DNA from 3 places in the Clostridium sp. 001 genome. Region 1 is predicted to be linked to each of the others. Evidence: riboswitches for the same ligand, from Rfam matches in the RefSeq annotation. Region 1 holds a riboswitch; each other region holds the start of a gene.
What was found. A riboswitch is a leader RNA that binds a small molecule or an ion and turns the genes downstream of it on or off. The one in region 1 is predicted to bind cyclic di-GMP.
Positions count from the first base shown of each region.

Region 2: linked by a shared signal. The riboswitch ahead of B5S50_RS02210 (methyl-accepting chemotaxis protein) and the one ahead of B5S50_RS13845 (A24 family peptidase) in region 1 are both predicted to bind cyclic di-GMP.
Region 3: linked by a shared signal. The riboswitch ahead of B5S50_RS12960 (response regulator transcription factor) and the one ahead of B5S50_RS13845 (A24 family peptidase) in region 1 are both predicted to bind cyclic di-GMP.

Region 1 covers NZ_CP020473.1:2,961,645-2,969,879, forward strand. The annotation lists gene rfbB (dTDP-glucose 4,6-dehydratase) at 1-110, shown strand, start outside; gene rfbA (glucose-1-phosphate thymidylyltransferase RfbA) at 373-1,224, shown strand; gene rfbD (dTDP-4-dehydrorhamnose reductase) at 1,221-2,108, shown strand; gene rfbC (dTDP-4-dehydrorhamnose 3,5-epimerase) at 2,305-2,871, shown strand; gene B5S50_RS13840 (bifunctional diguanylate cyclase/phosphodiesterase) at 3,533-4,858, shown strand; cyclic di-GMP riboswitch class II at 4,927-5,010, shown strand; gene B5S50_RS13845 (A24 family peptidase) at 5,064-5,813, shown strand; gene B5S50_RS21845 (type II secretion system protein) at 6,144-6,668, shown strand; gene B5S50_RS13855 (GspE/PulE family protein) at 6,733-8,235, shown strand, end outside.
Region 2 covers NZ_CP020473.1:517,245-525,479, forward strand. The annotation lists gene B5S50_RS02210 (methyl-accepting chemotaxis protein) at 199-1,734, opposite strand; cyclic di-GMP riboswitch class I at 2,203-2,290, opposite strand; SAM riboswitch class I at 2,509-2,630, shown strand; gene B5S50_RS02215 (hypothetical protein) at 2,801-3,601, shown strand; gene B5S50_RS02220 (amino acid permease) at 3,641-5,137, shown strand; gene B5S50_RS02225 (PLP-dependent cysteine synthase family protein) at 5,185-6,099, opposite strand; gene B5S50_RS02230 (bifunctional cystathionine gamma-lyase/homocysteine desulfhydrase) at 6,134-7,276, opposite strand; gene B5S50_RS02235 (hypothetical protein) at 7,868-8,065, opposite strand; gene nadC (carboxylating nicotinate-nucleotide diphosphorylase) at 8,124-8,235, opposite strand, start outside.
Region 3 covers NZ_CP020473.1:2,751,947-2,760,181, reverse strand. The annotation lists gene B5S50_RS12980 (TetR/AcrR family transcriptional regulator) at 1-485, shown strand, start outside; gene B5S50_RS12975 (class I SAM-dependent RNA methyltransferase) at 534-1,664, opposite strand; gene B5S50_RS12970 (sensor domain-containing diguanylate cyclase) at 2,033-2,977, opposite strand; gene B5S50_RS12965 (chemotaxis protein CheC) at 2,970-3,608, opposite strand; gene B5S50_RS12960 (response regulator transcription factor) at 3,601-3,975, opposite strand; cyclic di-GMP riboswitch class II at 4,039-4,122, opposite strand; gene B5S50_RS12955 (P-II family nitrogen regulator) at 4,471-4,845, opposite strand; gene B5S50_RS12950 (ammonium transporter) at 4,974-6,203, opposite strand; gene B5S50_RS12945 (methyl-accepting chemotaxis protein) at 6,646-8,235, shown strand, end outside.

The DNA of each region.
Region 1 (8,235 bases):
ACGGAATAATAAAAACTATAAGATGGTACTTAGATAATAAAGATTGGATGAATAATGTGACTTCTGGGGAGTATAAGAAATACTATGAGAAAATGTATAAAAACAAATAGCAAAGTTCAAATATCAAAGAACAAATAATGAAATTTTGCTATAGGCAAAATAAATATAATTATTTTCTGACGCAGGAAGAAAATTTTCCTAATTTGATATTTGTTATCTGAACTTTGAACTTTAATTGATGTTTAAACTTTCAATTGGAAATCGTCCATAACTATTAATTCTTAACTATTAATTCTCAACTAAAAAAGGTGGTGTTAAACTTTGAGAAAGGGCATAATACTGGCCGGTGGTTCTGGAAGCAGGCTTTACCCAATGACTAAGGCAATATCTAAGCAGATTGTTCCAATATATGATAAACCTATGATTTATTATCCAATTTCTGTACTTATGCTAGCTGGAATACGCGATATTCTCATTATATCCACACCAAGGGATACAGGTGCTTTTAAAGAACTTTTTGGTGATGGAAGTCAGCTTGGACTTCACTTTCAGTACGAAGTGCAATATGAGCCAAAGGGACTTGCTGAGGCTTTTATAGTTGGAGAAAAATTTATTGGAAATGACGATGTAGTTCTTGTTTTAGGAGATAATGTATTTCATGGATATGGTTTTACGGAAAGGTTAAGGGCTGCTTCAGACAGACATAATTGTTCAACTATTTTTGGATATCATGTAAGTAACCCTGAAAATTTTGGTGTAGTGGAATTTGATGATGATTTCAATGTTATTTCCATAGAGGAAAAACCTTCAAAGCCAAAGTCCGATTATGCAGTACCAGGACTTTACTTTTACACAAATGATGTGGTAGACATAGCAAAGAATATCAAACCTTCTTCAAGGGGAGAACTTGAAATTACAGACATAAATAATGAGTATTTAAAAAGAGGCAAACTTAAAGTAGAGCTCTTTGGAAGAGGAATGGCCTGGCTTGATACTGGAACTCCCCAGGGACTTTTAAATGCTGCTAATTTTGTAGAAGCTGTTCAGACAAGGCAGGGACTTTATATAGCTTGTATAGAGGAAATTGCTTATAGAGAAGGATACATAGATGACAATCAACTGATAAAGTTGGCAGAGCCTCTTAAAAAAGTTGCTTATGGAAAGTATATTTTAGGATTGTTGAATAAACAGCATCATTCATATTTTAGGAGTGAATACAATTGAAGATATTGATTACAGGAGGAAAAGGACAGCTTGCTGGGCAGCTGCGAGAGATTTTAATCAGAGGAGCATCTGAAATAGGAGCACTTGATAAAGTTTATTCTGATGCTGAAGTAAGATTCACCAGTAAAGAAGAATTGAATATAACAAAATTAAATGATGTCAGAGATTTTATAACTGATTATGCTCCAGATATAATTATAAATTGTGCTGCCTATACTAATGTAGATAAGTGTGAAACTGATTTTCAAAGTGCCTTTAAAGTAAATTCCTTAGGAGCTAGAAATTTAGCATTAGCTTCACAAAATACAAGAATAAAACTTGTACATATTTCTACTGATTATGTTTTTAACGGCAGGGGTACTATACCTTTTAGGGAATATGACTCACCTGATCCTGTTAGTGTTTACGGAAAGACTAAACTTTTAGGAGAACAGTATATTAGAGAAAATTACAGCAGGTATTTTATAGTAAGGACGTCCTGGCTTTATGGTTTATACGGTAAAAATTTTGTATATACTATATTAAAAGCTGCAAAGGAAAAAGGACATTTAGATGTGGTAAATGATCAGAGAGGTAATCCTACTAATGCAGAGGATCTTGCTTATCATATTTTAAAGCTTGCTCTTACTTGTGAATATGGCATATACCACTGCAGTGGTAAGGGTGAATGCAGCTGGTATGATTTTGCCTGCAAAATTGTGGAGCATGCTGGCATAGACTGCACTGTATCTCCTATGACTTCGGAAAAACTCAACAGGGCAGCTAAAAGACCGGAATTTTCTTCTCTTGATAATATGATGCTCCGGTGCAGCATTGGTGATGGCATGAGACAGTGGGAAGATGCACTTAAATCCTTTATTGAAAAACTGTACAAAAATAAATAACAAAGATCAAATATCAAAGAACAAATAATGAAATTTTGCTATAGCAAAATCAATATAATTATTTTCTGACACAGGAAGAAAACTTTCCACATTTGATATTTGTTATTTGAACTTTAAACTTTAATTTATATTTGAACTTTCAATTGTGCATTGTGAACTGTGAATTGTGAATTGAACAGGAAGGGATATGATTGAAATAGGTAAATTTAATTTTAAACCAGTAGATATAGAAGGTGTGTACATAATAGAAACAGGTGTTTTTGGGGATAATAGAGGTTATTTTATGGAAACGTATAACTATAATGATTTTAAGTCGGCAGGTCTTGATGAGGTGTTCGTTCAGGATAACAAATCTAAATCTAAGAAGGGCGTTTTAAGGGGACTTCACTTTCAAAAAAACTATTCTCAAGGAAAATTGGTGAGAGTAGAAAAAGGAGAGGTATTTGATGTTGTTGTAGATTTAAGAGAGAGATCCTCTACCTATGGGAAATGGATAGGAGTTACACTATCTGAAGAAAACAGGAAACAATTTTATATTCCAAAGGGATTTGCCCATGGATTTCTAGTTATTTCAGACGAAGCAGAATTTTGCTATAAATGTACTGAGTTTTATCATCCTGAAGATGAAGGCGGTATTATATGGAATGATCCTGATATAAATATAAAATGGCCTCTTGAGGGAATTGACAATATTATTTTTTCTGAAAGGGATAAATTATGGCCTACACTAAAAGAGTGCAAAAATAATATAAAAAAGTGTTGACTTATATAAACGTTTACTATATAATAAATTCAAGAAGAAAGATATAACTTCTTCTAGCAATCCTAACTCGAAAAGAGTACTAAGGAAATTGTTTTAAAGAAGTAGAAAGTTTAAAAAATCAGATATTAATACACTTATTTAGAACGAAAGTAAATATGATTAAATATTCACTGGAGTAAGTTATAAGGAATATCTGAAAAATACTTGTGAATATTTAATTTGTAAGAATGTTCAACAAGAATGTATGAAATTTGGTAAGTTTAGATTAAAGTGTTATGTAATAAAGCAGTATAGTTTTAAAGGTAAGTCTTTTGGTAGAAAGTTAATTGAAGTTTTTTAGAAGTGTGTTTGAAAAAAATAATAAATTAAATTTTTATAGTGTATTAATACATTGTAATGGTAATTGAAAAAGGGTGATGAATATTCAGGTAAGATCAGAGTACTCAAAAGAGTTAGGATTTGCTTAACCACCAGTTAGTTATATGATAGCTAATTGGTGGTTTTAATTTTATTCAAAGTATTACTTGGGCAAGTTAATTTTATACAATTATCCTATTAATTTGAATTAAATCTAAATGTATGATATAATAAATTATTAAAATATGAAATTAATTATATTTTGGAGCATTTATCAAAATATAAGGGCGGTGATATATTGTCCATGAAAAAGGATTTCTTACCTTATAATTATGACTTAAATTATTCTATCTATAATTTTGATGAATTTATGTATAAATATGTACAGGAAAAAGATAGCTTCTCAATATGCCTTCTTAATATGTCTAATTTAGGTTTATGCAATTATATATTAGGGTACAAATACGGCAATGTTTTATTGCATAATATTGTGAACAGGATAAAACGTCTTATTAATCAAAAATCATATATTTATAAGTTTGGCGGGAACATATTGCTTATTATAGTACCTAATATAAAATCTAGACGCAGTTCTGTAGAGATTGTAGAAAGAATAATGGAAATAAGTGATGATTCGTTTCTATTGGCAGATAAAAAATTAAAATTGGAAATAAAATTAGGAATTTCTTTATATCCCTATGATGATAGGAAGCTTGGTAATGTATTTAAATATGCAAGTATAGCTTTAAATTGTGCAAATAAAGAACGCGGCAGCACATATGAATTTTTTAATGTTAATATGTATGAAAATAATGCTATGGAAGAAAAAATTCGAACTGATATACAAGATGCTTTGATTAATCATGAGTTCATATTATATTATCAACCACAGGTAAACGTTAACAGCGGTGAGATTTATGGAGTGGAAGCTCTTATCAGATGGAATCATCCAGAGTTTGGGATACTAACACCTTCATATTTTATTGATGGAATAGAGAGAAATGGCGAAATAAAGAAAGTAGGCAGAATTGTCTTTTATATGGCATGTCTTGAGGCAAAAAGACTTCATAGCCTTGGATACTCCGATTTAATTATGTCTGTTAATTTGTCTATAAGACAATTTGAAGATGATTTTTTTATTACTTTTATTAAAAATATATTGGAAATAACGCAAGTTAAGCCTGAATATATTAATTTTGAAATAACTGAGAGGACGGCTATTAATTCTACTGAAAAAATTACATCTGCCTTGAGAAATATAAAAGATATGGGAATAAAAATATTTGTTGATGATTTTGGAACTCAATATTCATTTTTAAATTACCTATACAGTGTGCCTATAGATGGAATAAAAATAGATAGATCTTTTATTAATGGTATAGATAAATCTGAAAAAAAGTTTACTATTGTAAGACATCTTATCAATCTTGCAAATGACTTAAATTTGGAGGTAGTGGCAGAAGGTATGGAAACAGAACAGCAGCTTAAATGTTTAGAAAAAGCTAATTGCATTAATGTACAGGGCTTTTTCTTTGGAAAACCTCTTAGTTCCAATGATCTTGTAAATTTTATGAAAACATCAAACTTTAGTAAGCCAGGTAATAGCATCTTTTCAGAAAGCAAAAAATAAAGTACAAAGTTTTAAAAACACTTATATTTTGGTGAAGTTTATGGTAAAATCATAATAAATGATTTAATATATTAATGGGAAACAATGAAATACGCACTTTATATGGGCATCTGGTGTGTATTGAGTTAATGATGCAACCGGCCTTATGATTATAGAACTTTTTTATAATCATAAGGCTTTATTTAACCCTAAAAATGGAGTGCATATGTATATTTATTGTAGTATTATTGTTTTTGTTTTTGGAACCATAATAGGAAGTTTTTTAAATGTATGCATATATAGAATACCAATGGAGGAATCTATTGTGTATCCACCTTCTCATTGTACAAATTGTGGCAGCAGGATTAAATGGTATGACTTAATTCCTATAGTAAGCTATGTTATTTTAAAGGGACAATGTAGAAATTGTGGAGAGAAGATATCTGCAAGATATCCTATTATAGAATTTACAACTGGTTTGTTGTACACTATGCTTTATGTTAAATTTGGAATTAGCATAGATATTGTAAAATATATTGTATTTATAAGTATTTTAATTGTGGTAGGAATGATAGATTTGAATACCACTGACATTTATTTTAAAACCACAGTAGTAGGTCTGATTTCTACATTTATATTTTTAGTAATATATTATTATAATGGCCTGCCTATAAAGACATATGTATATGGAGGTATAGTAGGCGGTGGACTTTTAGCTCTTATCATTCTCATAACAAAAGGTGGCATGGGATGGGGAGATGCAGAAATTTGTACTGTGTGCGGCTTGTTTCTTGGGCTTAAACTTACTTTCCTAATGTTGTTTTTATCCTTTATTATAGGAGCCACTGCAGGAGTAATACTTATTCTGTCAGGAAAGAAGTCAAGAAAAGACTACATACCTTTTGGACCATTTATTGTACTGGCATCTATTATTACAGTATTTTGTGGACAAAATATTGTAAATTGGTATTTATAACAAAAGGGTGTTGTAAGACATATATTAATTTATAGTATGTTATTTTAAATCAACTTTCATAGTTTAAAAATATTGCGAAACAAAGCTTTTGAAAATAACAAAGTTCAAATAACAAAGAACAGATAAAGATGATTTCCCTCGTATCTCAGGAAATCTATAATTTTAATATTTTCTGACGTTAGGAAGAAAATTATCCTTATTTGATATTTGAACTTTGAACTTTGTTCTTTAAAAAAATTGTTTCACAATTTTTTTATATTAAGCCCAAATTCCATATATGGGAAAGCTGAGCTATTGAGTTATTTTAATTAATGAAGGGATGGGATGTCTGTGGAAAATGTAATGACATTAGAAAAGAAGAAAGGCTTTACACTTATTGAACTCATGATAGTACTTGCTATTATTGCCATACTTGCTGTAGTTTTAATTCCTAAGTCGCAAATATTTAAAAGCAATTCTAAAAATGCAGGTGTAACTACCAATGTGAATACTGTAAGAGGTTATTTGGAAACGACAGTTACAAATAACGGAGGAGCTTATGGCTATTTACACTATGGCCAACTTATATCGAAGATGAAATCAGACTTTAATTTATCAGCACCTAATAATTCTAAAGCAGGAGACCTTTGTCCTACAGATACAACCAAGACGGATGAACAATTAATTAATCCTTTTGCTAAAAGAAATGCATCGGTTGTAATTATTAGTAGAGGAGGATCAGTTACTAGTGCTTCTGTAAATGGTAACGATGCTAGTCATGAGGGCGCAGTTGTAATTTATGTATATAGTGATGGATATGCTGTTTTTGGTTATGATAAAGGTGGAACTCCTACTCAACCATTAAAAGTTAAATAGGTTAATTAAAGAACATGGTTTTTCCATGTTCTTTATAATATAATGATTTTTAGAGGTGTTTATTATGCCAAAAATAAAAAAACGTCTGGGACAGATACTTGTAGATGAGGGAGTTATAACTGAAGAAGTTATGGAGAAGGCTCTCAGAATGCAAAAGGAATCAGGTGAAAAACTTGGAGAAGTACTTGTAAATATGGGATTTACAACAGATGAACAGATAGTTAATGCAGTAAAAGAACAGCTTGGCATACCTTTGATAAATTTAGATAATATCAATGTATCCCAGAATATTATAGATATTTTACCTGTAAGTACTGCAAAAAAACGTGAGGCTATTCCAATAGACATTGTAAATGGTTCTTTACTTGTAGTTATGAGTGATCCTTTAAATTATTTTGCCATAGAGGATATAAAAGTATCGACAGGCTATCATGTTAAAACAGCTATAGCACTTAGAAATAGTATATTGAAAAATATTCAAAAATATTATGGAAAAAGTAAGGCACAAGAAGCAGTACAGGACTATAGAAAAAACTTTGCAAATAGGACGGTGGAAAATGATCAGGAGTTAGCTGATGAAACAGCTGCACCAATCATAAAATTTCTAAATACCATAATTGAAAATGCAATGCTATATAATGCTTCGGATATTCACATAGAACCGGATGAAAAAGAAATGAGAGTTAGATTTAGAGTAGATGGTATGCTGAGGGAAATTATGAGAACGGACATAGACATGCTTTCTGCTGTAATAAGCAGGGTAAAGATAATGGCCAGTTTAAATATAGCTGAGAATAGAATACCCCAGGACGGCAGAATTAACTTTAAAGTTAAGCAGCATACAATAGATATTAGAGTTTCCACCATCCCAACTATTTTAGGTGAAAAAATTGTAATGCGACTGCTTGATAAGAGCAGCTTTTCAATGGATCTTGAAAAAATTGGACTGGAAAACGATGAATTAATGAAACTAAAGAGGATGGTTGCAAGTCCATATGGTATAATAATGGTATCAGGACCTACAGGAAGTGGTAAAACTACAACTCTATATTCCATATTAAACATATTAAATGACGTATCAAAAAATATAATAACAATAGAAGATCCCGTAGAATATAATTTAAAAGGTATTAATCAGATGCAGGTAAATACTAAGATTGGATTTGACTTTGCCAGTGGGTTAAGAAGTATACTAAGGCAGGATCCCGATATAATTCTTGTAGGAGAAATAAGGGATAATGAAACGGCGGAAATATCTATAAGATCTGCACTTACAGGACATTTGGTACTATCAACTATCCACACCAATAATGCAGTAGGAACTATTGGAAGACTTCTGGATATGGGCATAAAGCCTTTTCTTATATCTTCTACTTTAGCAGGCGTTGTAGCTCAGAGACTGGTTAGAAAGATATGCCCAAGTTGTGCCGAAGAATATATGAGTGATGAGAGAGAAATGAGAATACTTGGACTTAAAGAACCGGTTAAACTAAAGAGAGGTAAAGGATGCAGCTTGTGCAATAATACAGGTTACAGGGGAAGAATAGGTATATTTGAAATACTTGAA
Region 2 (8,235 bases), 2.2 Mb from region 1:
TTTTACAGTTCCTAATAACATGTTATTATTTTGAATATTATAGCTAGTATATATTTTTTTGGGTTACTTGTCAACAACCTCATTTTATTAGAGCAAATTTAAATTCACATCAAAACTATCCAACTAATTTCAATACTTGGAGCATAATTAGTTGCTAGGATACTTCAATTTCATAACTAGGTTAGAAATAACCAAAATCTATTTAATAAGTTTATTCATATCTTCAGCAACATTTCTAAGTTCATTAATATTAGCTTCTATTTCTTCACTTGTGGCAGCATTTTGAGATATTGTTTCTGTTATCATTTCATATTTTGATATTGTATCTTTTGTCATATTCGATACTTCTTCATTAAATTGAACTACATTTTTAGTTTTTGTAAATAATGTAGTAGAAGCGTTATTTGTATCCAGAACATTATTACTAAATAATTTCAAATTGGAAGTCATAACATTTATTCCTCTGACTGTTTCATTAATAATACTATTACCGGTCTGAGACTTTTCGCTATTATACGTCATCTGTTTTTGAACTACATCAATTTTATTTTTTAGTTCATCCACTATTGCACTTGCTTGATTAAGTGATTGTTTTGTTCCTTCAGCTAATTTTCTTATTTCATCTGCTACTACAGCAAAACCCTTACCATTTTCACCTGCTCTTGCTGATTCAATTGATGCATTTAAAGCAAGAAGGTTAGTTTGTTCTGATATATCTCCTATAATATTTAATATCTCATCTACTTGTCTTGATTTTTGTTCCAAATCTTTTGTAGACTTAAACGTATCCTCTATACTATTTTTTATATCCATAATAATTGAAAGAGTATCATTTAAAGATTTCTGATTTTTATCTGTAATATTGATAAAGTAATTTATTTTATCTTCACTATCCTTGGTTTTTTTAGCAACAACCTCATTAGCATTTAATAAAGTATTTAATATTTCTTTATTCTTATTTGATTTATCTAGCATTTCACCAGAACTTTTTGATACAGATTGACTTGTTTCTGAAACTTCCAAAAGTGAACTTGTTTGTTCTTCAATAGCTGCACTTAAGTTTTCACTTGATGATAAAACAGTACCAGAAATTTGAGCTATATTTTCAAATAAATCCAGCAACTTTTGCTTTTCTTTTTTTAACTCAACTTCCTTATTACCAATTGACTTTAATAGATTAGATGCAAAGTATACAACTATGAAAATTAATGCCAAAGTTATAAAAATAGTGATGATTTTCATAGCCGCTTCTGCAATAATCAATTGTTTATCCTGAAAAATTGAAGGATTATTTACAAATACTATGATTTGACATAAAAGGCTTAAAGCTATTGACTCTATAATCATTTTTATATCAAAAAACAGGGCTCCAAGAATAACGAAAAAGAAAACTATAAGCCATATGGAATTTAAGTGCATTATAAAGTTCAAATATAAATACTGAAAATAAGTTATTATTAAAAGCACAATTTTTGTTGTATTAAATGCTTTCATATTAAAACTATTTTGAGTAATGGTACATTTATAACATTTATAAAATATAATACCATAAATTAAAACAAATATTCCAAGCATAATTAAAGAAATTACACTTATGTTGTCATTAAGTCCAAGTAATTTTATTGAAAAATAAAATAAGAATGATAGAACACAGCATACCATATAAATTATTAGCACAACTTTAAGTGATTTTTTATTAAAAGTTATTTGAAAGCTCTCTTCTTTAGTGTTCATTTTATGTCCCCCTAAATATATTAATTTTTTTACATTTTTAAGTGCAAGTTGAGATAAACAAAACATACTAATATCATTAATTTAATTGTTTGTGCAATAAAATTGATGTTGCTGGTGATATATATTTTGATAATATATAAGAATAGATTAATACATCTATGTCACTTCATTTCAAATTTGGTTTTTCTAATACAGATTTAAAAACTTTTACAAATTAAAAATGTACCTATTAATATATAAATAGGTACCAAAATATAAGTATAAACAGAGTTCTTGGCACCAGGTTGAGTTTTGATTCCACCTGATGCTTAGAAATCGTTATCCATGCGCGTAGCAGTGCTTATCCCCCACTTTGATAGAAAAGCAGATATCCCAAAATCTTTAATTTGGTGATAGTCGCTTTCACTGTGTGTGATGGGGTATTAGCAATGGTAGCGATCGGATAAATATTGATTATTAAAACTATAATTTGGTAACCTGGCAGCCATAGGAAATAATTTCCTTTAGGCCCATAGCTTTGCGACTTTATCTTTCGATAAATGTGCTATTATCAATGTAGTAATATAAAATATATTACACTAAAATTTTACAAGATTCAATGGTAATTATACATTATTGTAATTTATACATAAAATATTTGCATATCTTGTATAAACATTCAATTCAATCATATTGTCCTGTAACATAATTAGATTTTTATTGACATTGAAAAACATAACATATATAATACGTATTAGTTAATAATATTTTTACAAAAAATTAAAATTAAATAAATCCTTATCAAGAGAAACTTAGGGACTGGCCCTATGAAGTTTCAGCAACCTCATGTTTTGCCTATGCGTAAACATGTAAAGGTGCTAATTCCAGCAGATCATAATAATTCTGAAAGATGAGGGAGAGATGTTTTCTTAATAAACTCTCGTAATAACCTACGCTATTTATCCTCTTCTTTTTGGGAAGAGGATTTTTTATTTTTCAGTAAAAAATTCATGAATTTAAAATACATTACTTAAAGAGAGGAAGTGAATAATGTATTTTTACATATTAAAATACATTAGTACAAATTATGGACAAACTTACATCAAAAGAAATTATAAAACTTGCACTAAAAACTGGAGCTTCTCTAGCAGGCATTGCAAATGTTGAGGACCTAAAAAAAGCCCCTGCCTTTACTGTAGTACCTAAGATGCCTAAATATAATGGTGTTGGAACTTATATGCGTGGAGAAAAAGATAAATTTCTAACAGAAGTTCTATGGCCCCAGGGAATAAAAAGTGTACTTATTTTAGCTTATCATCATCCTATAGACAACCCTACTGTGGATTATTGGATTGAAGATCACAATACTATAGGCAACAAAAAATTAATTAGTATTACCAAAAGTGTTAAAAGCATATTGGAAAATGAAGGTATAGAAACCTATTCTTTTAATTATCATGTGGAAAAGGGTGGAATATTCCTAAAAGATTCAGCAGTAGTGGCTGGATTAGGATGTATAGGAAGAAATAACTTATTGGTGACACCTGAGTATGGTCCACACATAAGATTACGAGCACTTGGTTTAAATTTAGATTTACAATCAACCGGACCTTCTGGATACGATCCATGTAAAAGCTGCGAAATTAAGTGCTGGCAAAAATGTCAAAAAGGTGCATTTGCTAAGGAAATATATTTTTCTTCAGAATTAGGTAGAAGTGAACTGCCTGGAAGAGTAGGAAATTTTGATAGGACCTTGTGTAATATACAAATGGAAGAAGATGTAGCTAGTATTAAGCCTATGAATATACCTGAAGTTTCCACAGAAGAACCCGTTAATATTATAAAATATTGTAGAATATGTGAATATGCGTGTCCCATAGGTAAATAACTATATATTTTATTGCTAAACAAAAGGAGGAAGTTTAAAATGGACACAAATTCAAAATCAAATGAACAAGGTCAACTTAAAAGGACTCTAAAAGCCAGACATATGAACATGATTGCCATAGGAGGATCAATTGGAACTGGTTTATTTTTTGCTAGCGGAAGTGCAGTTAGCACAGCTGGACCTGGCGGTGCTGTTTTAGCTTATGTAATTATGGGAATCTTAGTTTATTTTTTAATGACATCCCTCGGTGAAATGGCAACACTGCTGCCTATATCAGGATCTTTTGAAACTTATGCTACAAGATTCATTGACCCTGCACTAGGTTTTACCCTTGGATGGAATTACTGGTTTTGCTGGGCAATATGCGTTGCAGCTGAATTGGTTGCAGGCTCAATGATTGTTAAATTCTGGCTTCCGAATACCAATACTACTTTATGGAGTATGCTATTTTTAGTAATAATTTTTATTTTAAATATTCTTTCAGCAAGAATTTACGGTGAAAGTGAATATTGGTTTGCAAGTATTAAAGTTGTCACAATTATAGTATTCCTTATAGTAGGTGTTCTCATGATATTTGGCATTTTAGGTGGAAAATCACCTGGATTAAGTAATTGGGTTCTATCAGATGCTTCTGGAAAAAAAGGGCCTTTTGTTGGCGGAATATCTGCTATTATTAATGTATTTTTAGTTGCAGGATTTTCTTTCTCTGGAACAGAAATAGTTGGCCTTGCCGCAGGTGAATCGGAAAATCCTGAAGAAAATGTTCCTAAAGCTATAAAAAATGTTTTCTGGCGTATTTTACTATTTTATATGGGGGCAATTATAGTAATTGGTTTTTTAGTTCCTTTTACTGATCCAAACTTATTAAAAAGTGGTGCAGATAATATTTCATTCAGTCCTTTTACCATGGTATTTAAAAGATCTGGTCTTGCAATTGCAGCAAGTATTATGAATGCAGTAATTTTGACATCAGTTCTATCCTGCGGTAATTCAGGCCTTTACGTAGCTTCACGTATGCTTTATTCCCTATCCAAAGAAGGAAAAGCACCTAAATTTTTATCAAAAGTAAACAAACATGGTGTTCCTACAACTGCTTTATACGCCACAACTGTTATTGCTTGTTTTGCTTTTTTCGCCTCTTTGATTGGAGATGGAAAAATATATTACATACTCTATAATGCTTCTGGTATCACAGCCTTCTTTGCATGGTTAGGTATAGCTATTTGCCATTATAGATTTAGGAAAGCATACACTGCACAAGGTAAAAATTTGAAGGATTTGAAATATAGAGCTAAGTTATATCCATTTGCCCCCATTATATCTATAATACTTTGTATAATTGTTATATTTGGCTCTAACATATGGGTATTTCAAGCTAAAACATTTAGCTGGTTTGATTTTGTAACAAATTATATGTGCATTCCTATATTTATATCTTTGTATCTTGGATACAAGATTATTAAGAAGACAAAGATAGTACCTCTCAAAGAATGTAACTTTGAGTATAATGAAGATGAAAAAAAACCATCAGCTTAGTTTAGCTGATGGTTTTCTCTCTTGTTTTAATCTAAAACCTTCGCAATTTATTCATATAAGTTTTTGCTAAAATATCTGTCTCCTCTATCCGGAAATACTGTAACTATATTACCTTTATCTATAATTTTAGCTAGCTTTAATGCAGCTGCAATTGCTGCTCCAGAAGATGAACCCACTATCAATCCCTCACGTTTAGCCAGTTCTTTAACTAGTGAAAAGGCCTCCTCATCATTTATCTTTATGACTTTATCCACTAATTTCAAATCCATAGTGTCTGGCAGGAAGTCATTTCCTATACCTTCAATGGCATAACCGTGTTCTTCAGTGCCGCCGCCAAGAGTAGATCCTTCCGGATCAGCTAATACAGCTTTTACATTACTATCTTTTTCTTTCAAATATCTTGCTATTCCTGTAAAAGTTCCCCCACTTCCAGCTCCAGCTACAAAGTAATCTATCTTACCGTTTAACTGCTCATATATTTCAGGACCTGTTGTAAGGTAATGAGTCTGTGGATTGTCTTCATTTTCAAATTGACCAAATGATATAGAATTGGGAATTTTGCTTAAAAGTTCTTTTGACTTTTCTATAGCTCCTCGCATACCGTCTTTTTCAGGAGTATGCACTATTTCTGCACCAAGTGCCCTCATAAGCACTTGCTTTTCTATGGAAAATTTCTCTGGGACCGCAAATACTACTCTATATCCCCTATTGAGTGCTCCAAGTGCAATTCCAAGTCCAGTATTTCCTGCTGTAGCTTCTACTATAGTATATCCTTTTTTTAACTTTCCTCTTTTCTCTGCCTGCTTTATCATATAATCCCCAATTCTGTCTTTTACACTTCCTCCTGGATTGAAATTCTCAAGTTTAGCATATATATTCACACCATCTTTTAAATCAAATTCATTTATCTTTAATATAGGAGTCTTTCCTATCATTTCCTTTATATCATCAAAAACTTCCATTTAAAAATCCTCCAATCAAATTATTTATCAAACTCTATTTTGAAAGCTCAATTGCCTTTTTTAAGTCTTTTACCAAATCTTCTTTATTTTCTATTCCAACAGAAAGTCTTGCCAAATTGTCTACAATTCCAACTTTTTGTCTTATTTCATAAGGTATAGCTGCATGGGTCATAGTAGCAGGATGGCACATTAAAGATTCCACTCCACCAAGACTTTCTCCAAAAGTTATAAGTTTTAAATTCTTAAAAAATTTTTTTATATCTATATCCTTTTTCAGTACAAAGGAAATTATAGCTCCATAACCTCTAGCCTGTTTTTTCTGAATTTCATAGCCTTTATGGCTATCAAGTCCCGGATAATAAACTTTTTCTACAAAAGGACTTTCATTTAAAAACTGAGCTATATAGGCTGCATTTTCAAGGTGTCTATCCATTCTAACTGACAATGTTTTTATTCCCCTTATCAAGAGCCAACTGTCAAAAGGTCCTAATACTCCACCTGTTGAATTTTGTATAAAATACAGTCTTTCAGCTAACTTTTCATCATTTACAACAACAAGTCCTGCAACTAAGTCGCTGTGTCCCCCCAAATACTTGGTTGCACTGTGAAGTACTATATCTGCTCCGAGTTCTATTGGATTTTGAAGATAAGGTGTCATAAAAGTGTTGTCTACAATAGTCAAAAGGTTATTTTTCTTTGCAATTTCAGATATCTTTTTTATATCTGTTATATCCATAAGTGGATTAGTTGGGGATTCAATATATATTGCCTTTACTTCTTTTGTAATGCTACTTTCAACTTTTTCCAGGTCACTTGTATCAATCAATTCGTAGTTTAAATCAAAATTTTTAAATACTTTATCAAGTACCCTATAGGTTCCACCATATACGTTGTCTGATATTATTATTTTGTCTCCACTTTTGAAAAGTGTCAGCACGGCAGTTATCGCTGCCATTCCTGAGGCAAATGCAAATCCATTTTTACCTTCTTCAAGTTGTGCTATAAGTTTTTCAAGTGCCTCTCTAGTTGGATTTCCCGTTCTTGAATATTCATATCCTTTGTTTTCTCCAAGTCCACTTTGCTTATAGGTTGACGTCTGATATATTGGAACACTAACTGCTCCTGTAGTTTTATCCCCATCAACCCCACCGTGTATTAATAATGATTCTATATTCATCTGTTTATTCTCCTTTCTTGATTCCCTATAAATAATTTCAATATAAAAAATTTTCAATTATTTTCAAATGTTATATTTTTGAGTTCCGGATTCTCAAAAACAAAAAAACCTTCTGCCTCAATTCAGAGGCAGAAGGTTTACTTCCGCGGTTCCACTCTGTTTATCCTATAAAAAATACATATAATGGGACAACTTAATTTTTGGTACAATCATACCTCAATGCTTTAACGGGCATATACGCTGAAGTCTACTAAACTTCAATTCAGAGCTCCAAGATGCACTTCAATTATCATCAACTAAGATCTCCTTTCATCCAAGGGAAATCCTCTCTGTAATAGTCAAATTATAACCTACTCTTCTTATCATCGCAATTCATAGTTATTTACTAAGATTTAATTTAAATTTATGATACTACGTAATTTAAATATTATCAAGTATTATTTTTAATTTTTATTTTATTTTTTTACTTTACATATGTAAGATTTTATCATTATAGTATTTATGGGGTTGTTGCACTAAGTAATTTACATACAATATGTTGGAACAACATACTGTAGTATTCAAGCTTAGTGTAACAGCCCCACTTTAAATTTATTCTGCATCAATTTTATCCAGCAGTTTTTCAATATACTCAAGTATAACCCTTTGTTTTATATCTTGAAACATTTCATCAGTATCCCATATCTTATCTTTTATACAAAGACTGTCTTTTATACATATACTTTCTCTTAATCTAGTTGCATCCAGTTCCAATTGACTTTTTAACTCTTTCAAGTTTTCTATAGCCAATGTCATCACCTCATTTGTTCCTCTTAATATACTATTCATGACTTTAAAATTAGGAACTCTATATAAATCTTAAACTTATATCCATCGCTTTTACAGAATGTGTAAGAGAACCTATAGATATTATATCAACACCTGTAGAAGCAATATCCACTATAGTATTTTCGGTGACA
Region 3 (8,235 bases), 210 kb from region 1:
ATTTTAGTAACAAAACAGACCTATATATCTTTCTTATTGACTATACTTTAAGCAAGCAGTTATCTTATATAACCAACTTTAAACCAGAAGAAGAGCATTTAGATGCCCTAACGTTGTCAAAAAAACTTGTACTACATGTATTGGAATTTGATTTTATGTATTATAACTATGCTAGCTTTCTTTTTCATGCCTGTAAAAGTAAACAATTTAAGTCATACTTACCAGTAAATCGAAAAGAATTTATAGATATAATAGATATATTTCAGGATAAAAAATTGATACGTAGGGATTTAGATAAAAATATTATGATATTTTATATATTTAGAAATATGGTACTTCTCAGGGATTTCATTATGGAAAGACTCAATATACCAGAAGTGGAATTTTCCAAAGGGTATGCGGCATATAAAAAACATGAAAAATCTATAAGTGAAATCACAGAAAAATATTGTGACTTACTACTAAATGGGATAAAGCAAAAATGACTTATACATAATAAAAGATATATAAGTCATTTTATATACGTTAGGCAGTTAATTATGTTTTGGCTCCTCTCCAAAATACTGATAATAATAACATTTTAATTTGCCATTATATAGTTTCCTATTCTTATCTGATTTTTTTCCAAAATGTTTTTCAAATCCATCATGAGCGATTATTATAAAATAAGACCAATTTTGAAGTTTTGAAAATACACTGCCCATATCCTCATAAAGTTTCTCCACTTCTTTGACATCTCCAAGTCTTTCGCCATAGGGTGGATTACTTATTATAAACCCATATTTCTTTTTTGAACTGAAATTTTGCACAGGAATTTTTTGAAATTCAATTTGTTCTGCCACTCCTGCTTTTTTAGCATTATCTTTTGCGGTTTTAATTACCCAGCCATCTATATCTGAAGCTAAAATTTTAAACTCTTTATTATTTATAGAATTTCTAGCATGCTTTCTCAAATCCTCCCATAAATCATGAGGAATTATACCCCATTTTTCCGACACAAAGTTCCTATTTAAACCTGGTGCTATATTTTTTCCTATCATAGCAGCTTCAATGGCAATAGTTCCAGAACCACACATAGGATCTACGAGTACTCTAGAAGGCTCCCATTTGCTCAAGAGAACTAAAGCTGCTGCTAAAGTTTCTTTCATAGGTGCTCCACCTGAGTTTTTCCTATATCCCCTCTTGTGAAGTCCTTCGCCGGAAGTATCCACAGTTAAAGTTACTATATCCTTTAATATTGCTACTTCTATTTTATATTCTACTCCATCTTCACTAAATTTCTCTCTGTTATACTTTTTTTTCATAGATTCAATAACAGCTTTTTTAACTATTGACTGGCAATCCGGCACGCTATGTAGTTTCGATTTTATAGATTTTCCAGTTACATGCATAAACGCATTTTCAGGCATTATGCTTCCCCAATCTACAGCAAGTGTTCCTTGAAAAAGTTCTTCAAAACTTTCAGCTTTAAATTCTGACATTTTTATAAGTACCCTGTCTGCAGTTCTAAGCCACAGGTTACAGGTAACTATATCCATCTCATCTCCAGGAAAAGTAACTTTACCATTTTCCAATTTTAAATCATCATATCCTAAGTTTTTAAGCTCTTTAGCCACTACAGACTCAAGTCCAAAAGTTGATGTGGCAATTAAAGTATAGTCCATATTATCCTCCTAAAGTTATATGTATAAATCTAGCTTTCCTTTACAAGTTCTATAGTTATTATATCAAATGTAGTTCTAATTTATATAGGAACTCAAACTTTCGCACATATAAAATTTTGACTTAATATAAAAAACTTGCGAAGCAAAGCTTAGCAAATTAAGAATTAATAATGAAAAATTAATAGTGAAAGATGATTTTTAGCTGTCGCAAAAAATCTTTAAATTTATATAAATCAGCAATGTTTCGCTTTAGCAAAACGAGTGGTGAAAAGCTTAATCAAAGATTTTTTGTAGTGTAACGGAAAAAAATCCACATTAACTATTAATTCTTCATTCTTAACTATTAATTTCTAACTTAAATACTAATCTTACACAATATATTTACTGCAAAAACAGTTATCATTTCCATCTACGTTTTTTGCAATATACATTGCCTTATCAGCCTTTATTATAAGTTCATCAATACTTTTGCCATCCTGAGGATAAAAACTAACTCCAGTACTAAGAGATATATTTATTTTATTACCACCTAAATTTATAATTCTCTTTTTAGTATTTATAATCCTAGAATGTATTATTTTATAATTATTAAAATTTTTTATATCTGGCAGCAATACTAAAAATTCATCTCCACCAAATCTAGCAATTACATCATTTTTTCTCGTAGCTTTCTTCAATATATCTGCCACCTTGGCGAGAACGTTGTCACCAGTCGTATGTCCATAGGTATCATTAATACTTTTAAAATTGTCTACATCTATGAACATTAGCCCTAACATATTGTTATTTCTACGGCAACTGTCAAGTATTTTCTCTGCAATTTCATAAAATAACACCCTGTTTCCCAACCCTGTTAATTTATCATAATAAGCCAAATTTCTAATAACTTTTTCTTTATCCTTTAGTTCTTTATTTAAAAGAAATAATTTATTGATATATAATTTTAATTGATTAACTCTCTCAAATTCATTGGTAACGTTAATAAACTCCAAAAATAGGAACCTCGATTTGCCTTCTTCTAACTTGCTTATCTTTAAATTAAATTTTCCATTATCATTAACTAGATCCTTATGCATGGTGGCTGAAAAAAACAGTCTATATTCATTATTCATTAAAGACTTTATAGATTCATTAAAATAATTTCTATTAAAACTTGGTAGTGCTTTATAAATACTTTTACCTATAATATATTTTGTTCCAATTCCAGTTATATGTTCCATATAACTGTTCCAAAATAAAATTTTAAATTGCTCATTTAAAATTACTACTCCTTCATTAACATTATCCAGAGCATCAAATAAAATTCTATTCATAAAGTTCATCCCTTACTTTATCAATTTTTTTCATCAATTCATTTAAGGATTTTAATGTTAAATCAATTATTACAGCACCCTCTATTTCCACATCATCTATGAGAAAAGTTATGTATAAAACCAAGGTATACATATAACTTTCATTTTTAATGTCTTTGCTAAAATCTATTACATTAAATACTTTTACTTCCGGTAAAGTATATGTTAAGTTGATATTTAAATAGTTCCCAACTTCACCTAAGATACAATTTAAAATTATATTTCCTATTTCTTTAACAGTATCAAAATCTATGTCTGTAAAATTCATATCATAATATTCACTATTTTCTTGTTCCTCGTTTAAGCAAAGATTTATAAAAGTTCTCATTTTTTTAGCCGGAAAGATTAAATTTGCTTTTCCTTTTAATTTTTTTTCAAAAGAAATAGAAGATACCATTAATGTTCCATCTATTTTATCAGGTAAATATCCATTTATTTTAAATTTTTCATCTTGAGAATTTAATATTTCTATATTAGGAACATCTAACAAAATCTTTTTATTTGTTATTTCCGAAAGAATACTTGCAGCCTTGCCAATACTAATATTAAATAATTCCCTTAATATATCATATCTTAAGGCATTACTATTCATTTTTATCATTCCTCATTTTATCACATATGAACTTTGCTTTTTCCTGATTAAACGGTTTATTTATAAAGTACATTATGTTATATGATTCCATATCTTCTCTTACGTTTTTTTGTACATCTGCAGAAATAACAATTATTTTACAACTAGCATCATATTCTTTTATTAATTTTATCAACTCTTTACCATTTACATTTGGCATCAACAAATCTACAAATACATAATCCGGTTTAATTTCTTTGTATTTGCTAAAGCCTTCTCTTCCATCACTTGCAAAAAAGAACTCAGCATTATCCAAAAAACTTTTTAATAAATTAGATATTATCTTTTGAGAAAAGTTAGAATCATCAACAATTAGAATCTTTAACATAATAACTTTTATTCCCCCCAGTAACCTTAAAATAAAAATAAAGCCAACAATTAATAAACATTATTAATTGTTGGCCGGGTGCACTACTAGCTTTAAAATTTCCAAGTGCCCAAATAGCGGAAATTTTTCATTGCTTCCAACTATTATTAAATTATATTCATTTTACTATCAAATATAAATAAAGTCAAATAACACTAATAACACCAATATCTTAATTAAGCTCTAATATATTCCTAAACTCCACTATATCTCTACTTAGTTTGTCCGATGACTACCTGCTCTAATACTCCCACGCACTCTGTGAAGGCGACTATCACCAAATCGAAGATTTGGGATATCTGCTTTTCTCCAAGTTGGAGTAAAGAGCAGCTACATCTCTGGATAACGATTTCCCCTAAAGGATAACGCATTCTAAGTGCTGAAGCACTAAGAATCCTGTTAATAAGCATCAGGTGGAGTCAAAACTCCACCTGATGCCAAGAACTCTGTTTATCATTACCTTTTATCATCTTTGTTATATTGCAGAGCAGCTTTGCCTTCGTCACCAGTACTTATTCGTATAACATTTTCTACATTATATACAAATATTTTTCCATCGCCCATTTCTCCAGTGTGGAGAACCTTTTTAGCAGTTTCAATAACTTTCTCTACAGGTACTTCACAAACTATTATCTCTACTTTAACTTTAGGCAATAAATTAATATCCATAGTTAACCCACGATAATATTCTTTATGACCTTTTTGCATTCCACACCCTAAAACATTCGTAACAGTCATACCTGAAATTCCTATATCTCCTAATGCTTGTTTCAGCTCTTCAAATCTTCCTCCAGAAGTAATAATATCAACCTTAGTAAGTTTGTCTCCCATTATTTTACCTCCTTTAAACATATATTTACTTTCATAATACAGCTTATGATGTTTTATGAAAATTAACTCTCTAATTCAATTCTTATTTTAAACTAGAGTTCCCTTTCTTACAATAAAATAGTCAATTGTTAAATATTCATTCCTCCATAAGCTTCTTCACCATGTTCTGTAACATCAAGTCCAATCTGTTCATCTTTATCAGTTACTCTTATTCCACTTACAGATTTAATTACTTTAATTATTATAAATGTAACTATTGCAGAATATACAACACTTGCCAGAACAGCTGTAAGTTGAATTAGAACCAATTTAGGATTCCCATGTATAAGTCCACTCGCACCGGCAGAGTTTATTGCTTTCCATGCAAATATTCCTGTAGCAATTCCTCCCCAGATTCCTCCTATACCATGACATCCAAAAGCATCAAGTGCATCATCATATCCAAACTTAGATTTTGCAAAAGTAACAGTAGTGTAACAAATAGCTCCTCCTATTAATCCAATAAGTATTGAAGCTAAAGGACTTACAAAACCTGCGCCTGGAGTTATAGCTACAAGACCTGCAACTATTCCACTGGCAACTCCAAGAGAAGTAACTTTCTTTCTATAGAAGAGTTCACAAACACTCCAACTTATTGCTGAAGCTGCTGCGGAAGTATTTGTAGTTATAAAAGCATTTACTGCTACATCATTTATAGCAAGTGCACTTCCAGCATTAAATCCATACCAACCAAACCAAAGTATTGCCGCTCCTAAACATGTCATCGGCAAGTTACTAGGTTTTCCTACATTTTTCCTTTTACCAAGCATGAGTGCTGCTACAAGTCCGGAAATACCTGAACTAATATGAACTACATTACCACCTGCAAAGTCTAAAGCTCCGAGATTTTTAAGCCATCCACCTGTTCCCCATACCCAGTGAGCAATAGGATCATAAACTAAAGTTGTCCAAAGTAAAACAAATGCTACCCAAGGCATAAATTTCATTCTTTCTGCAATGGATCCTGATATAAGTGCTGGAGTTATTATAGCAAACATAAGCTGAAACAACATATATACTTGCTGTGGAATAGTAGCTGCGTAATCTACATTTGGTGCAAATCCAACTCCTTTTAAACCTGCAAAATTAAAGCCACCTATGATTCCCCCAATGTCTGTGCCAAAACATAATGTGTATCCTATAAGTATCCATTGAATAGATATAACTGCTAAAGCTGAAAAACTATGAAGAGTGCTGTTTAAAGTGTTTTTTCCTCTAACCATTCCTGCATAAAATAAGGCCAGTGCTGGAGTCATTATCATTACTAGTGCTGCGCTTATAAGTACGAAAACTGTATCTGCTCCATTTACTCCGTACATAAAAATACCTCCTTTTAAAAAATAATTATGAATTTTGTAAAACTTATATATATAATACTAATTTTTAGATAAATTATCAATAGTAATATCAAAATTTTAATAATTTATTATAAATAGTGTATTTTTATTAACAATTGCAGAATTTGATTCATTAATATGCGTATAAGAATTTATTCCTATATATTTCAGTATTGTATATAAAATTAAGAAATATACTAATCATTATCAATGAATATTATAAGTTAAAATTATTCATTTTAATTGTTAAAAAATTATTTTTATTTAATGAATAATTACTAAATTTTATTATAAAATTTACAGGAATTATTAAAATTTTGTAGAATATATTATACAATAATAATTTAAAGTGCTTATAATATATAAATAAATTTTATCTATGCTAAAAATCTAAACTGTATTATTTAGCAAAAGGGGGCAGCTTATGATAAAATTAAAATTAATGTATTCATTAAATAAAAAAATCAAAAATCAATCTAGACAGGTATTTGAAGGTATATCAAAAGGAAGAAAAAAAGCGTTAGACAATTGGTTTAGGGATAAATGGATGCAGCTTGAGAATACAGAAAATATTATAAAAAACTTTGATGAAGATGACAGTAACTTACTACAGGAACTGGATAAAAAATTAAATCAATATGATGATTTTTGTGAGCTATTCATATTAGATGAAAGTGGAAAAATATTAAGTTCTACTTGTAAAAAACATATAGGTATTGATATGAGTACTTTTCCTAATTATAAAAGCGGCATAAAAAATGAAAAACTCATGTATGGTCCTTATGAGGATGCGTTTACTTTAGACATAGATTTATCCAAAAAGAAATTTGCAGATGAAGTAACTTTACTTTTTTCTACACCTTATTCAAATTGTTCCGGTAACAAAAGAATACTTTTAGGACGAATACTCAATGACGATATGAGTAATGTAATCCAGGATGAAGATACTCATATATACAAGGATTCCGGTGATAATTATTTATTTATGGTAAAAACAAACAGAGATATATTACCTGGAACTGCTATATCCAGAAGTAGATTTGAAGATAATACTTTTACTAAAGGAGAAAATCTTAAAGATGGTGTAAGGACTTCTAAAGGAAGTATTGTTAAAATTAAAAAACATACAGAATTTGAAATAAGATTTACAGATCCCGAAACAGGAGATCTACACCAGGGAGTTAAAAATACCATTAAAAATGGTGAAAACCTAGACACCTGGCCAGGCTATCCTGACTACAGGCATATACTTGTAGGCGGTAAAGGTACCCTTATAACTCCTCCTTACAGCAATGAAACCTGGGGCATGATGTGTGAAGGGGACATATCAGAAATATATAACTTTAAAAGTATAAATCTAAGAATACCTATTATAATATCAATTGCTTCAGCTTTGGTTATAGCTATAAATAGTGCAATTTATTCTTTAAAACCCGATGCTGGAATCATATCCTCCATACTAGCATGGTGTATACTTACTTTAGTAAGTTATACAGTGTCACAAAAATTAGTGGTAAAACCATTAAACAGGACTGTGGATATACTTCACATGATAGCTGAAGGTAAAGGAGATTTAACAAAAAGAGTAGACAAACTTTCTTACGATGAAATAGGTGAACTTTCAAGATGGTTTAACAAATTTATAAATAATCAAATGTCTATGATAAAAAGAGTTGGTATTTCTTCTAAAACATCAAAAGACTCTGTTGAAGTAGTTTCCAATTTGACTAATGCAGTAAAGGATAATATGAATACAGTAGCTAAAACTGTTAATGGTCTGGTAGATGTTTCTCAAAAGCAAAATAATGTGTTTCAAGGTACTAAAGAACACTTTAATAATCTGTCTGCATCAATACAGGAAATGGATACCCTCATAAACCAGGTTACAGACAAGATTGTAAATACTAGTGATCGTGCAGTAAAAGCCAATGATTATTTTAACAGTATACTTAACTCTATAAATGATCTAGAAAAAGCTATGAAAAAAACCCTTACTAGGATAACAGTACTTCGA